DNA from 2 places in the Arthrobacter sp. J156 genome. Region 1 is predicted to be linked to the other one. Evidence: riboswitches for the same ligand, from Rfam matches in the RefSeq annotation. Region 1 holds a riboswitch; the other holds the start of a gene.
What was found. Region 1 has a riboswitch for cyclic di-AMP ahead of AC0QR5_RS03720 (C40 family peptidase). Riboswitches for the same ligand answer to the same signal wherever they lie in the genome.
Positions count from the first base shown of each region.

Region 2: linked by a shared signal. The riboswitch ahead of AC0QR5_RS16145 (M23 family metallopeptidase) and the one ahead of AC0QR5_RS03720 (C40 family peptidase) in region 1 are both predicted to bind cyclic di-AMP.

Region 1 covers NZ_CM149650.1:794,727-802,398, reverse strand. Annotated here, with positions in the region: gene AC0QR5_RS03735 (IS256 family transposase) at 1-1,007, opposite strand, end outside; gene AC0QR5_RS03730 (TIGR02391 family protein) at 1,910-2,809, shown strand; one part of gene AC0QR5_RS03725 (IS3 family transposase) at 2,820-3,725, opposite strand; one part of gene AC0QR5_RS03725 (IS3 family transposase) at 3,728-4,012, opposite strand; gene AC0QR5_RS03720 (C40 family peptidase) at 4,155-5,000, opposite strand; cyclic di-AMP (ydaO/yuaA leader) riboswitch at 5,007-5,160, opposite strand; gene AC0QR5_RS03715 (gamma-glutamyltransferase) at 5,499-7,193, shown strand; gene AC0QR5_RS03710 (DUF6153 family protein) at 7,386-7,672, shown strand, end outside.
Region 2 covers NZ_CM149650.1:3,486,180-3,493,851, forward strand. Annotated here, with positions in the region: gene AC0QR5_RS16125 (cold-shock protein) at 1-56, shown strand, start outside; gene AC0QR5_RS16130 (DUF3027 domain-containing protein) at 61-513, shown strand; gene serC (phosphoserine transaminase) at 623-1,744, opposite strand; gene AC0QR5_RS16140 (iron-dependent transcriptional repressor DtxR) at 1,928-2,623, shown strand; cyclic di-AMP (ydaO/yuaA leader) riboswitch at 2,796-2,992, shown strand; gene AC0QR5_RS16145 (M23 family metallopeptidase) at 2,995-3,951, shown strand; cyclic di-AMP (ydaO/yuaA leader) riboswitch at 4,090-4,257, shown strand; gene AC0QR5_RS16150 (C40 family peptidase) at 4,262-5,158, shown strand; gene AC0QR5_RS16155 (HNH endonuclease) at 5,449-5,949, shown strand; gene mobA (molybdenum cofactor guanylyltransferase) at 5,946-6,653, shown strand; gene AC0QR5_RS16165 (DUF6457 domain-containing protein) at 6,685-7,011, shown strand; gene AC0QR5_RS16170 (molybdopterin molybdotransferase MoeA) at 7,008-7,672, shown strand, end outside.

The sequences.
Region 1 (7,672 bases):
GACCAGATCTGCTGCCACAGTCCTTCGGGGAAGCTGGTGAACGCGAGGATGTCCTCACGTGCGGCGGCGAGGTGCTCGGCGACGTCGGGCAGCTTGTCGTCGACGTAGTCGATGAGCCGGTCGAACTGCGCCGCGACCGCTGGTGCGTCGGGCTGGTCGTAGACGCTGTGGAGCATCGCCTTGACCGCCGGCCACATGCTCTTGGGGGTCACGGACATGAGGTTCGCGGCGTAGTGGGTGCGGCACCGCTGCCAGGCGGCTCCGGGCAGGTTCGCTGCGACCGCGTCCTTCAACCCGGGGTGGGCATCGGAGGTGACGAGCCGGACGCCGGCCAGGCCGCGGGCGACGAGGTCGGCGAAGAACTCGTTCCAGGCCGGTCCGGTCTCACTGGTGGCGATCCGCAGGCCGAGGACCTCGCGGCGACCGTCAGCGTTGACGCCGGTCGCGACCAACGCGACCGTCGAGACGACTCGGCCGCCTTCGCGGACCCTCATCGTCAACGCGTCCGCGGCGACGAACGTGAACGGGCCAGCCTCGTCGAGGGGCCGGTGGCGGAACTCCGCGACGAGCTGGTCCAGATCGGCGGCCATGCGCGAGACCTGCGACTTCGACAGGCTGTTGATGCCCAACGTCTTGACGAGCTTGTCCATCCGGCGCGTGCTGACGCCGGCGAGGTAGCAGTCAGCGACGACGGTGATCAGAGCGGTCTCGGCCCTCTTGCGGCGTTCGAGCAGCCACTCGGGAAAGTAGGACCCCTGTCGTAGCTTCGGGATGGCGACGTCGATCGTGCCGACCCTGGTGTCCAACGGGCGGTGCCGGTAGCCGTTGCGCTGCGCCGTCCGGTCCGGGCCGGGCCGGCCGTACTCGGCGCCGACCACGGCGTCGGCGTCGGCCGAGAGCAGGGCGTTAATCATCGTCTGCAGCAGCGAACGCATCAGATCGGGGCTGGCCTCGGCGAGGGCTTCGCCAAGCAGCCCAGCAGGGTCGACAATGTGTGGAGCGGTCATCGTGTGTCCTTCTTCGAGTCGGTTGTGAGAGATCACTCGAAGGATCACGCGGTGGCCGCGTCCACGTCCACACCAGGGACGAACTCGACGACCGCGCTACACCACTATGCGGGACTCAACTGGTGGATGCACGGGCTGTCCCCGTGATAGGCGAGCGGCCTCCCATCCGCCGGCGGAAAGAAAGATGCCAAGTTGATTGTCAGATTCGAGCATCGGCGTATCCGACACAACCGCCAATTTCCAAGGGACAAAAGCCTGTCAATCTGCCAACCACGCTGACATCTCACATGTGAGTTGCCAAATTAGTTGGCATAAGTGACAAGTTAGTTGGCCGATGACAACCGGCTTGGCATAAGTGACAGGACAGTTGGCGCGACGCCGTGTGACTTGAACGTCTCGTTGCGACTTTTGCAGAGTTTGCGCGACTTTAGAAAATGCACTCGCGACTTAGTCGTGACTAGCCGTGGGACGTCATCCACCGTGGGAATTGGTGTGAGGTGCCGGTCTAGTTGGAAGAAACGACCAAGATGGTTGGAAGCTTTCGACTAGACCGGCAATCCTAGATGACCAAGACGCGTTCCGCACCGAGCAAAATGATGTCTTCGTAGCCGGGCGCAGGTCTTGTGCAGCATCAGCGGCTGGCTGTTAGTAGCGGGGCCTTGGTTTATGTGGAAAACCGGAATTCTCGCTGCCTGCCGGTCCAGGATGAGCGGAATCGGATCTACCGGCGGCGCGTTCCGGTTCGTTTACTCGACCTTCACAACCAAGGCGTGCTTCAGGGCGGCACGCAGGGTTACAAGTTCGTGAGAGTTGACGCACGTTCGACAGGCTTGTGACAGGTAACCGACCCGCGGTGATTAACGAATTTGTGTGCGAACACCGCAGCTGAATGGGGGGGAGAGATGGACGTCCGGACGAACAGCGAGTACTTGGACTTCCTTGCGGAGCACCTCGATGACTTTTTGAGGACGTTCGAGGAGTTCATGACGCACCATGTCGAGAACTCCGGGTTCGGGGCTATGGCGATGGGGGTGGCCCCTGCTGTCCTGCTGAAGGATGGTGCTGACAAGGCGCGTGTCAGAGTTATCACTGATAAGCTGAACCGCCTTGTCGGCGCGCTCATGGATCTCAGCAGCGTCACGGACATCCGACTCGCAGTCCAGGGGGCAGGGGTGCTGGACCCCTTTGTGAACTGGCAGCGGATGCTCGAGCCGAAGCCCCTGCTCGACGCCCCTGTTGTCCGAGGTTGCTGCCTCCAGGCCGCAGGCCGGCTGGAGGGTCTCAAGGCGAAGGCAAAGGCGCTCTCGTCGCCAACGATCGAGCCGTCGGTCCTGCACCCTCTGGTGTGGGCCTCGGCCCAGCGTCTCTGGAACGACGGCCACCTCCGTCAAGCAGTTGCGGCCGCTGCGGAAGCCGTCAGCGGCCAGATGAAGCAGCTCACGGGTCGGAACAACGCGAGCGACACTTCTCTGTGGCAGCAGGCGTTCGCTCAAGCCGACCCCCAAGAGGGTAAGCCCCGTCTACGCTGGCCCGGTGACTCGGACGACCAGGACGTCAAGACGATGCAGGCCGGTCTACTGAGCTTCGCCCCCGGTGTCAACATGGTGATCCGAAACCCGGCGACGCATGTCGCAGTGGACTTCACCAAGCAAGACGGCCTTGAACAGCTAGCGACTCTGAGCGTTCTCGCCAAGTTCGTAGACCGGTGTCTCGTCGTGTCCGTCGATGGCGCGCCAGACCCTGACACCATGCAGTTGTTGTCACAGCCCGCAGGCGAACGGGACTGCTGCACGGTTAGGTGACAGGTTCTAGTCACGCCGCCAGTGCGACGGTCGTGTTCATGATGGTCTCGAACTCGATGGGCGTCAAACGACCCAGGCGTGCCTGACGGCGTCGCCGGTGATAGCTCCGCTCGATCCAGGTGACGATCGCGATGCGCAGCTGCTCGCGAGTGGTCCAGGAGCGGCGGTCGAGGACGTTCTTCTGGAGCAGCGCGAAGAAGCTTTCCATGGCGGCGTTGTCCCCGCTCGATCCGACTCTGCCCATGCTCCCGACCATGCGGTGAAGGGCAAGAGCGCGCAGGAACTTCCTGCTCCGAAATTGACTGCCCCTGTCGCTGTGCACGATGCAGCCGGCGACGTCGCCGCGCATCGCGACAGCATTCTCGAGCGCCTGAACGGCCAGGCGGGACTTCATCCTCGAGTCGATCGAGTACCCCACGATCCGGCCTGAGCACGCGTCCTTGATGGCGCAACAGTAGAGCTTGCCTTCCGCGGTCCGGTGCTCCGTGATGTCCACGAGCCAGAGCTGGTTCGGGGCTTCGGCGGCGAACACGTGCCGGGTCCGGCCGTCCTCGTCGACGACCGCGCACAGGTCGTCGTGGACCGGCGGGCCCGGCTTCTTGCCGTCACGTCCCCGCTTCTTCCCGAACGCGGACCACCAGCCGTTTGCGGAGGCGATCCGCCACGCGGTCCGGTCAGACATCGCCTCACCCGCGTCACGGGCCTCGTCGGCGAGGAGCCGGTGCCCGAACTCGGGGTCATCCTTGTGCGCGTCGAACAGCGCGTTCGCGCGATACGCCTCCACGACCTCGCTATCGGTGATGGGGCCGGCCAGCCATCGGTAGTAGGGCTGGCGGGAGAGCTTGAGCACCCGGCACGTCGCCGTCACAGGGATCCCTGTTTCGGCGGGCTCTGTCACGAGCGGGTAGAACCCTTTCCCGGCAGATTCGCCTGCGACAGATACGCCGCCGCCCGCCGGAGGACCTCGTTCTCCTGCTCGAGCAACCGGTTCCGCTTCTTCAGCTCGCGGATCTCCGCCGCCTCGGTCCGGGACTGGCCGGGCTTCGCACCTGCGTCGATGTCGGCGCGACGCAGCCACTTCTGCAACGTCATCGGGTGGACCCCGAAGTCTTTCGCGATGTGCTCGATCGTCACTCCGGGCTCACGGTTCCTCGCGACGCGCACAACGTCGTCACGGAACTCGGACGGGTAGGGCTTGGGCACAGCAACATCCTTCCAGACCCACCCCGCGGGCAGGCCAGATCAGATGTCACCTACTCATGCAGCAGTCCCCCTTTTTTATGCGTCTTGAAGGACGTTCGCTTCCTTCAAGGCACGTCTGTGTGGGCCGGCCGAGGCCGGCGTGCTACTTCTTCAGGGTGTAGTAGGCCATCAGCGGACCGTACGGGCTGTCGGCCTCGCGGATGACGGTTCCGACCGAGGGGTTCTGGGCGCCGATGATCTTGCCGTCGCCGATGTAGATGCCCACGTGGCCTCCGCCGTTCTGGTACACCAGGTCCCCGAGCTTGGGGGTGGAGGTTTGCACGAACTTGCCGCTGGTGCGGATCGCGGTGGTGTTGTGGGGCAGGCTGATGCCGGCCTTACCGTAGATGTACTGGACAAAGCCGGAGCAGTCCCAGCCCGAGGGGCTGCTGCCGCCCCACACATAGGGAGTGCCCTTGAAGCCCAGTGCCATGCTGGCAATGCGGCTGCCCAGGGCCGTGCTGGCGGTGAGGGTGGGCGTGGCCGCCTTTTCCTTCACGGCCGCGGGCTTTGCCGCGGTGGTGGCCTGCCCGGCGCGGGTGGCGCTGGTCATGGCGGCCCCGCGCGCATCGTCCGCGGAGGTGGAGGTGGAGGTGGAGGTGGAGACGGTAGCGGCGACGGCGGCGACAACCGGCTTCGGGGCCGGAGTGGATTTCAGGGCGACGCGGTCGATTTCGAACTTCTTGGCGGCGGTGGCGGGGACGGCCACGGCCTGGACCGCGACGCGCTCGGCGGTCAGGCTGTCGGCCGGCGCGGCGGCTTCCCCGACGGACTGGTTGGCCTGGGCGGGAACGCCCAGGGTCAGCACCAGGCCGGAAGCGGCGGCGACGACGGCGGCCTGACGGCCAACGGAGCCGGCGTTGGAAGCGACGGCCTTCGAGATGATCTCGAGCGGGTTGGTGCGGACGGGCGTCGCGCGGCGGCGACCACGGACTTTGTGGCTGGACACGGTGATTGGACCTCTCCCAATGCCTGCGGGGTGAGCTGTCGGATGCGGGTGGGAGTCACCCGGTGCCTCGTCCCGGAAAGCCGGTTCAAGGCACTTAACCCCAAGGATCCGTACGGACCCGAAATGTGGTTCCCCCGCCACTGCCCGGCGGCTGATGCAAAGGGACCCCGGGCGGTGGCAGTGTTCGGCAGTCCGCTCGAACAGGCCGAACCGTACGGAGGATTGGCCTGCCGTCCAACCTGCCTGAAACAACCCCTAAAGTCACAATCGGATCACGAAAAGAGACAAATTTTGATTACGGTCCAACGGGCATCCGATGCTCACGGGGAACCGACTAGCGGGAAAGGATGAGCACGGCTGGCGTGTTGTGACGTTATCGTTATGTTAGCCGTGATCCGGGTTCGGGTGGGGACGCCGGTGGTCCCGCCCCCGGAAGCGGCGATCGGAAGGGCCCTCGCAGGCCTTCCACGGCGCCTAGCAAACCGTTCAGAGGACAGTATGAAGACCATGGGAAAAAAGACGGCGGCCGGCCTTGCTGCCGTGGTGTTGATGCTGACCGCGTGCACGGGGACGCAAGAAGGGGAAAGCTCGGAGGCGGCGGGAACGCCGGCGCCGCCGGCTTCTCCGAGCCCGTCCACCCGGTCTGCGGATACACCGAATGCGGGGGCGCTGCTGAACGAGCATGCCGTCGCGGCAGCGCATCCGGCCGCCGTGGAGGCGGGCATGGAGATCCTGGAGCAGGGCGGCAACGCGGCGGATGCGGCCATTGCCACGGCCTTCGCCGTCGCCGTGGTCGAGCCGTTCGCTTCGGGCATCGGTGGTGGTGGGTCGGCGGTGCTTGCGGAATCCGGTGCCGATCCGGTGGCATATGACTACCGCGAAGTCGTCGCCCAGAACGGGGTGATCCCGGAATCCGGGACGGGGATTCCCGGATTCGTGGCGGGACTGGCCACCATCCACGAAGAGCACGGCCAGCTCGAGTGGGAGCAACTGCTCGAACCTGCCATCGACCTGGCCGAGGACGGGTTCCCCATCTCCGAGTTCCTGGCCCTGCGCATGAAAAGCGATGCCGGGCCCAGGGCGCTGGGAGGCCTGCCCCAGTTCAAGGCTTCCGGAGGGAGCTCGCTTCTGGGCGAGGGGGATGAGCTGGTCCAGAAGGAGCTGGCCAAGACCATGAAGACCCTGGCGAACGAGGGCTCGGAGGCCTTCTACACCGGCAGCCTCGTGGACGAGCTGACCGCGGTCGAGGGCATCGACGCCCGTTCCCTGGCCGCCTACAAGACCGACAAGCGCGAACCGGCCCGTGGCGAGTTCGGCGACTACGACGTCGTCTCGGCCGCCCCCGCGCTGCCCGGCGCCGCGTTGATCCAGATGCTCCAGGTCGCCGAAGCCCAGGGCATTGAAGACAACGCTCCGGGTTCGGCCCGGTACGTCGACCGTCTCACCAAGGCATGGTCCGTGGCCGACAGAAGCGTGAGCCGCTACTTTGGCGACCCCCGCTTCGTCGATGTCCCCATCGAGCGGCTCACCGACGCCGAGGCGAACGCGGATGTGGCCCGCGATGCGCAGGCCGCCGGCACGGGCGCCGACACCCGGGTGGCCGCGGCACCGATCGTCCCGGGCAATACGACGCACCTGACGGTCGTGGATTCGGACGGGTTCACCGTGTCCATGACCAATACGATCACCAACTTCTGGGGCGGAGCGAAGGCCGGGAACGTGGGCGGGTTCTTCCTGAACAACCAGCTTTCGCGCTTCGCGTCGCTGGACACCCCGAACAACCAGCCCGAGCCTGGTCGTAAGTCCGTCAGCTGGGCCGCCCCCAGCCTGGTGCTCGACGGCAGGGACCGTGTGGTTCTGGGCTTGGGCAGCCCCGGAGGACACCAGATCCCCAACATCCTCGCCGGTGTGCTCGTTCCCTGGGCCCTGCAGGACGCCTCCCTCCAGGAAGCGGTCAACGCCCCGCGGTATCACCTGCAGGACGGTGTGCTGGCGGTGGAGCGCGACCCGTCCCCGGAGCTTGCCCAACTCATCCAATCCCGGGGCTGGCAGCTGCAGCGCACCCAGCGCAAGGACGCGGTGTTCGGCTCCGTCCAGGCACTTCAGATCGACTACGGCTCGGGCCGGATCACCGGGGCCAAGGACACCCGCCGCGAGGCGGACTTCGCCATCGCCGAGCCCCGGGACGACTGAGAAGACAGCTCCTGCGGGAGCCACGATGTACGGGCACGCACCGGCCGCCCCGCGGGTGCCGTGTCCGGGGGCAGGGATGGCCTGCCGGCCGGGACCGATCATGGGCGGCGTAAAATGGTCCGCAGATGTGCCCGGGCCCTGGCCAGTCTGCGGCCTCGGACGTGAATAAGCCTCATGGGAAGGAGTTCGACCGTGATCCGTCGCCACAGCGGCACGCGCGGCCAGCACTCCTCGCCTGCGCAGGGACTGGGCAAGATCCTGCTCCTGCTGGGCCTGCTCCTGATGCACATCGTCGGCATGGACCACACCTCCGGGAAGTCTTCCGCGTCCCACACCGATACCCATGTCGCCGCCCACCAGCACACCGCCGCTGCGCCGCCGGCCGGTGTTCATGCCGAACTGTCCCCCCTGGGGGCGGATGAGACCGGCGGGTGCATCGACGACGGCTGTGGCATGGAGATGTCGATGGCCGGCCTGTG
Region 2 (7,672 bases), 930 kb from region 1:
GCGGCGCGAAGATCGCGGCCGTGCTCCGGGCCGTCGCCGACGACCTGGAGGCCTAGGCCCATGGCACGCACCCCGAAGTTGGACGCGGCCCTGGCCGGCATGGTCGATGCCGCCCGAGAGGCGCTGCTCGAGTCCGTTCCGGCCGCGCAGCTCGGGGAGCACGTCGGGGCCGCGGCGGACGGCGAGCGCCTCGTGACGCACCGCTTCGCCGCCGTCCTCGACGGCTACGCCGGCTGGGAGTGGTACGTGAGCCTGGCCCGCGTCCCGCGCGGGAAGACGGCGACGGTGTGCGAGCTGGGGCTGCTGCCCGGCGACGGCGCCCTGCTCGCCCCGGACTGGGTCCCCTGGTCCGAGCGCGTGGCTCCGGAGGAGCTGGCCGAGCAGGCGGCCCAGGAGAAGGCCGAGCAGGAGTCCGCCGCTTCCGGGGACGACGCCGGTGCCTCCCCTGCGGAGGCGCAGGACGACGCCGGGGCCTCCTCCGCGGAGTCCTCGCCGGCCGCCGCGGCCCGGTAGTCGCGGCCGGGTAGGCGCGGCCGCCCGGGGCCCAGATCCCGCTGAACGGCCTGGGAAAGCCAAGGGACCGCCCCCTCGAGGGGGCGGTCCCTTGGCGCTTGCGGAGGGGTCAGAGGTTCTCGAGCACGTAGTCGATGCTCGCGGTGAGCGCGGAGACGTCGTCGGGCTCGATCGCCACGAACGTGGCGATGCGCAGCTGGTTGCGGCCGAGCTTGCGGTAGGGCTCGGTGTCCACGATCCCGTTGGCGCGCAGCGCCTTGGCGACCGCGGCGGCGTCGACCGAGTCGTCGAAGTCGATCGTCGCGATGACGTTGGAGCGGTCTTCGGGCCGCACGACGTAGGGGGTCGCCACGCTGGACGCCTCGGCCCACGCGTAGACGCGGCCCGCGGAATCGGCGGTCCGCGCAGCGGCCCAGGACAGGCCGCCGTGGGAGTTGAGCCACTCGACCTGCGCATTGAGCGTGACCAGGGTGGACAGGCTCGGCGTGTTGTAGGTCTGGTTCAGGCGCGAGTTGTCGATCGCCGTCTTGAGATTCAGGAAGTCCGGCACCCAGCGGCCCGAGGCCGCGATCCGGTCGGCCCGCTCGATCGCGGCGGGGGAGAAGAGGGCGAGCCACAGTCCGCCGTCGGAGGCGAAGTTCTTCTGCGGGGCGAAGTAGTAGACGTCGGACTGGGCCACGTCGACGTCGAGTCCGCCGGCGGCGGAGGTCGCGTCGACGAGGACGAGGGAGCCCTCGTCGGCTCCGTCGACCCGGCGCACGGGGGCCGCGACGCCGGTCGAGGTCTCGTTCTGCGGCCACGCGTAGACGTCCACCCCGGACTCGGCGGCGGGCTCGGGGCGCGTGCCGGGCTCGGCCTTGAGGATGGAGGAGGCCTCGAGGAAGGGGGCCTTGTCCGTCGCGGCGGCGAACTTCGATCCGAACTCGCCGAAGGAGAGGTGCTGCGCCTTGCGCTCGACGAGCCCGAACGACGCGATGTCCCAGAACGCGGTCGAGCCGCCGACGCCGAGGACCACCTCGTAGCCCTGAGGCGCGCCGAAGAACTCGGCGAGGCCCTCCTGCACCGACTTCACGAGGTTCTTCACGGGAGCCTGGCGGTGGGAGGTGCCCAGGAGGGCCGGACCCGCCGCGGCCAGGGCGTCGAGCTGCGCGGCGCGCACCTTGGACGGGCCGGCGCCGAAGCGGCCGTCCTGCGGCAGCAGGTGTTCGGGAATGACGGGGGGCTTGCTCATCTGGGCTCCTGCGTTCTGGGGTCGGGGAACGGTTCGAGGAGGTGGCGGCCGCGCGGCCGCCGTCCGGGTTCCATGGTCGCGCACGCTGGAGGGAATCCAGAACCGGGAGGAGATTGTTAACCCGGGTAGAGTTGTGACCACTGGTTCCCTCTTCCACCCAGCGAGCCCACAGGAGCCCCTTTCGTGACGGACTTGATCGATACCACCGAGATGTACTTGAGGACCATCCTGGAACTCGAGGAAGAAGAGATCACCCCCTTGCGCGCCCGCATCGCCGAGCGCCTCGGCCACTCGGGTCCCACCGTCTCGCAGACGATCGCCAGGATGGAGCGCGACGGACTCGTCGTGGTCTCCGAGGACCGCCACCTGGAGCTGACTGACGCGGGACGGCAGCTGGCGACGGAGGTCATGCGCAAGCACCGCCTCGCCGAACGGCTGCTCTCCGACGTCATCGGCCTCGAATGGGAGTACGTCCACGACGAGGCGTGCCGCTGGGAACACGTCATGAGCGAGCGCGTCGAGCGGCGCATCTACGAACTGCTGGGGCACCCGACGGACTCGCCGTACGGCAACCCGATCCCCGGCCTGTCCGGGCTCGGAGGCACGGAGGCCGTCGGCTTCGCGGCAGGAGTGCAGAACCTGGACCACGCGGTCGTCGACGGCAATACGGGCCCGGTCCGCATCCAGCGCCTCGCCGAGACCATCCAGGTCGACCCGGTGCTGTTGGGCCAGCTGGACGAGGGCGGCATCCGACCCGGCGCGGTCGTGACGCTCGAGCGCGCCGGCGAGTACGTCGTCGTCCGGGTCGAGGGCATCGAGGGCGCGCTCGAGCTCCCCTCGGAGGTCAGCGCCCACGTCTTCGTGGACCGCGCGAACTAGGACTCCCGCGGCCGACGCCGCGCAGCGAGGGGGCGGTCCCGGGCCCGACGGCCGGACCGCCCCTTCGGCGTTCCCGGGCCGATGCGGGCCGTCCACAGGCAAAGATCACGAAATTGTTACTTTGTATACGCTCGGGTATCGTGGGTAACGGATCGGACTCGTCCGATCCGCCCGATCCGAATCGCCGAACCCCGCTGGCGGACCGGGCCCGTTCATCGAAGAACCGGCGGGGGTGGAGGACCCAACCTTTTCCGGCGGCCGTTCCCCGGCCGCCTCGGGGTGAAGCCGGTTCCTTGTCAGCAAGACCCGGCCGGGCGCGTCTCATGCCCGAATCCGACAGCTAACTTCGCAGGCGCGATGAGAGGTGTCGATTGACCGAGCAGAAGATCAGCGGACGACGCAGCGCGCTGCGCCCCGTCCCCCCGCCCGCCGAGGAGCCGGCCGGGCCGTACGCCGGCCGCCGCTACGCGGTGGGCATGCGCTATGGCGCGACCCCCGAGCTCGTCGAGCCCACCGGCCCCCAGCCGTCCGCCGCTCCCGTCCCGGCGCCCGTCGCGGCAGCGCTTGCCCCCGCTCCCGCCCCCGTGTCCGCTGCCGTCGGGGATCTCCGAGGCGACCGCCGCCCCGTCTTCCTCGAGGACCGCGCCCCGGCGGCCGCCGGAGAACGCCCCCGGCGCCGCGCCGTCGTCGGACACTCCCTCGCAGCCGTCGCCGCCGTGTCCGGGCTCGCCCTCGCCGCGGTCTACCCGGATTCCGCGGCCGTCCCGGCGCCGGACGAGCGCGTCGCCCACGCCGGCAGCGCCGTCTCCGACGTCAGCGTTCCCGGCAACGACGACTACGAGATCGTCCGCACCAAGCTGACCAGCTCCTTCAGCAAGGACGACCAGCTCGACTACCTCATGTCGGCCTCCGGCGGCGACGTCACGGCCGTGGAGACGGGCGGCATCCTCGCGCAGCCGCTCGACCAGGTGCGTATCACCTCCCGCTTCGGGACGCGCGTGAATCCCGTGACCGGCTACGGCCTCGTGAACCACATCGGGCAGGACTACGGGATCCAGTGCGGAACCCCGGTGAAGGCCTCCGCCGCGGGAACCGTGGTCCAGGCCGGCTGGGCCGGCCACTCGGGCAACCGCGTCCGCATCGACCACGGCAACGGCCTGGAGACGACCTACAACCACAACACGAGCCTGCGGGTGGCGGTGGGCCAGAAGGTCGAGCGCGGCGAGGTCGTCTCGCTCAGCGGAACCACCGGGAACTCGACCGGCTGCCACCTGCATTTCGAGGTCCTCGTGGACGGCACGGCGGTTGATCCCGCGGGCTGGCTGTAGGGGCCGGACGTCCGACGTCACCGGAAAAATATCATTCCGTGACCTGAACGTGACATTGACAAACATTTCATATATCGTTGATCAAGTGCCGGACCGGTCCTAGGTCCGACACCCTCGGGCAGAGTGCCGAACACTGCCACTGACCGAGGTCCGTTCGCAAAGATCGCATGGCAGTGGCGGGGGAACCAACTTACGGGTCCGCAAGGATCCTTGGGGTTAAGCGCCCAGACCGGTTCCACCGGTTGGACGCCGAGTGACTCCCACTCGAATCCGACAGCTCACCTCGCAGGCATTGGGAGAGGTAAACAACGTGTCCAAGCGCCAAGCCCTGGGTCGCCACCGCGCGACTCCTGTTCGCACCAATCCGCTGGAATCCATCTCGAAGGCCGTTGCGTCCAACGCCGGCTCCGTGGGCCGCCAGGCAGCCGTCATCGCTGCCGCTTCCGGCCTGGTCCTGACCCTGGGCGTCCCCGCCCAGGCCACCCCCACCGTCCGCGAGGCCGCAGCGGTTCCCGCCGGCGCACTGTCCGCGGAGACCCTCTCCGCCGAGCGCGTCGCCGTCAAGGCCGTCACCGTTCCCGCGAAGACCGAGGCCAAGTTCGAGGTCAAGCGCGCGGAGATCACCTCCAAGCCGGCCCCCGAGCCCGAGCCCGTCGTCGTGGCCGTGTCCAACACGGTCCAGTCGCAGTCCGGCGAGGCCCGTTACGCCGCCACCACGCGTGCCAACGTGAACTCCGGCGCATCCGCCGCGGCCACCACCCGCAGCACCGCCGCCTCGACGACCACGTCCTCGACCGCCACCACGGCGGCCGCAGCCCCCGCGAAGGCCGAGGCCGCTGCCTCCGCTCCGAGCGCGGGCCTCACCGGCATCGCCGCGACCGCCCGCCAGTACCTCGGCGCCCCCTACGTCTGGGGCGGCTCCACCCCGTCGGGCTGGGACTGCTCCGGCTTCATCAAGTACGTCTACGCCCAGCACGGCATCAACATCGCCCGCGGCACCTCCGCGATCCTCGGCTCCGGCCAGTTCGTGCGCACCAGCAACCCGAAGCCGGGCGACCTGGTGTTCCAGAACGGCGGCGGCCACGCCGGCATCTACTTGGGCAACGGCCAGATCATCGGCGCCCAGAACCCGTCCGTCGGCACGGTCCTGCGTCCGGCGAACAGCCCGTACGGCCCGCTCTACGGCTACTACACGCTGCGCGGCTAACACCCGCCGCTTCCGGACGCGTCGCGTCCGGCCTCTTCCCGCAAGGCCCCTCCGCTCCGGAGGGGCCTTGCGGCGTTCGGGGCCACTGCGCCCGCCCGACCCCGGTGAAATCCCAGTGCGGCCGGCGTGAAGAACCGGCGAATTCACGCCCCGACACGCCCCGGCGCGTGGCCCAGGGCACACCGCCGGCCCCGAGCTCGGTTTACGCTAGGAATCGAAAGCCCCACGCTGAACGCCGCGAGGAACGCTTCACCGGGCCCGCGGCCCTGTCAGGACAACGAGGAACGCTCATGCGAACCCTGGTACTGAACGCTGGATACGAACCGCTCGCGGTAGTCACCTTCCGCAGGGCGCTGCTCTTGGTGCTCACGGGCAAGGCGAGCGTCCTCGCCCAGGACGACGACGACCCCGTGGTGGGGCCCCGCCAGGTGATCGGCCGCCCGTCCGTGATCCTCCTGAACAGGTACATCAACGTCCCCTACCGCGGCGCCGCCTCCGTGAGCCGCCGCGGGGTCCTGCGCCGCGACGGACACGCCTGCGCCTATTGCGGCCGCCACGCCACGACGGTGGACCACGTGCAACCGCGCTCGCGCGGGGGAGCGGACACGTGGGAGAACCTCGTGGCCTGCTGCCTCGCGTGCAACTCGGCCAAGGGCAACCGCACGCTCCGCCAGCTGGGCTGGAAGCTGCGGATCACGCCGCGGGCGCCGCGCGGCGCCCAGTGGTACATCACCGAGCTGGAACGCCCGGCGCCGGCCTGGAGCGAGTTCCTCTCCAGCTCCGCGGCATGAGCTACGGGGCGATCGTCCTGGCCGGCGGCCGGGGGAGCCGGCTCGGCGGCGCCGAGAAGCCTCTCCTGGTCCATGCCGGCCGTACCCTCCTGGAGCACGCCCTCGCGGCGGTCTCCGGAGCGGAGCGCGTGGCGGTCGTCGGGCCGGCCGGACTGAAGGGCGTGGTCTCCGCCTACGTCGAGGAGTCCGGCGTGGACCAGCTCGTGGTCCTGACCCGCGAGCACCCTCCGTACGCGGGACCCGCGGCGGCCGTCGCGGCGGGACTGCGCGCGCTGCAGGAGGCGCCCGGCGTCTACGGCGAGGAGCCCCGCGCCGAGGCCGCTTCCGCGGCCGCCGCCCACGCGGGGATGCCGCCGTTCGTCGTCGTGCTGGCCGCGGACCTCGTGGAGCCGGGCCCCGCCGTCGCCGCGGTCGTGCGCGCCGCCGGGGAGGCGCTGCGCGACGGGCCAGGCGCGGGCGCCGCGTGGGTGCCCGTTGACGCGGGCGGGCGGCTGCAGACCCTGAGCTGCTCGGTCGCGACGGGGGCGCTCGCCGCCGCCGTGGAGGCGGCCGAGGCCTCGGCCGGCGGCCTCGCCGACTCCTCGATGATGCGTCTGCTTGCTAGTCTGCAGTTGGTGCGTCTTCCCCTCGAGGACCTCGTCTTCGACGACGTCGACACGTGGGCGGACGCCGGCCGGGCGGGCATCGGCCGGCCAGGAAGCTAGGAGCGGCGCCGGCCGCGGCAGGAGGACGATCGTGGCTGGACATCCCGAACTTCAGGAGTGGGCGGCGGAGCTGCTCGAGCGCTTCGAGCTCGCCGGCACCGAGATCGACATCGATGCCGTGCTGTCCCTCGCCGGGCTCGCCGCCCACGGGATCGTGCGGCCGGCGGCCCCCGTGACCACCTACATCGCCGGCTTCGCCGCCGGGCTGGCCGCGGGCCACGGCATGGCCTCGGAATCCGGGGCGATGGCCGCCGCCGACCGGCTGGCCCGTGCCGTGCTCGCGGAGCGCGCCTCCCGGGAGGCCGCTCCCGAGGGTGGGGACGCCCCGGGCGGCACCGGCCCGGGCGCCACCGCGTGAGCGGGCACCACGGCGGCCCGGACGGGCACCACGACGGCTCGGACTGGGACGACGCGCGCCGGATCGCGTACGACGCCGGGGCCCGGCTCCGGGAGCGGCTGCCCCCTGCGGAGGAACTCGGGCTCGGATCGGCCGCGGGCCGCGTGCTCGCCCGCGACGTCCGCGCCCTCCACGCGCTGCCGCACTACGCGTCCTCCGCGATGGACGGCTGGGCCGTCGCGGGTGCGGGGCCGTGGCGCGTGCGCCCGACCGCGGGGCCGCGCCACGATGCGGGCGAACCGCTCGCTCCGGGCTGGGCCGCGCCGATCGTCACGGGGGGCGCGCTCCCGGAGGGCACGACGGCGGTGCTGCGCTCCGAGCGCGGGCGGATCGAGGGCGCGGGGCCGGGCGGGACGGCGGGGACCGGCGGATCCGCGGGCGGGCTCCTGGCGGCCACGGAAGACGTCCCCGTGGGCGCCGACATCCGCCCCGCCGCGACCGAGGCCGTCGAGGGCTCGCTGCTCCTGCGCGCCGGGAGCGTGCTGACGCCCGCCGCCGTCGCCGTCGCCGCCCTGGCCGGCCACGACGGGGTGCCCGTCGCCGCGCGGCCGTCCGTGCGCCTCGTGATGACGGGCGGGGAGGTCGAGACGCACGGCCTGCCCGCGCCGGGCCGCGTCCGCGA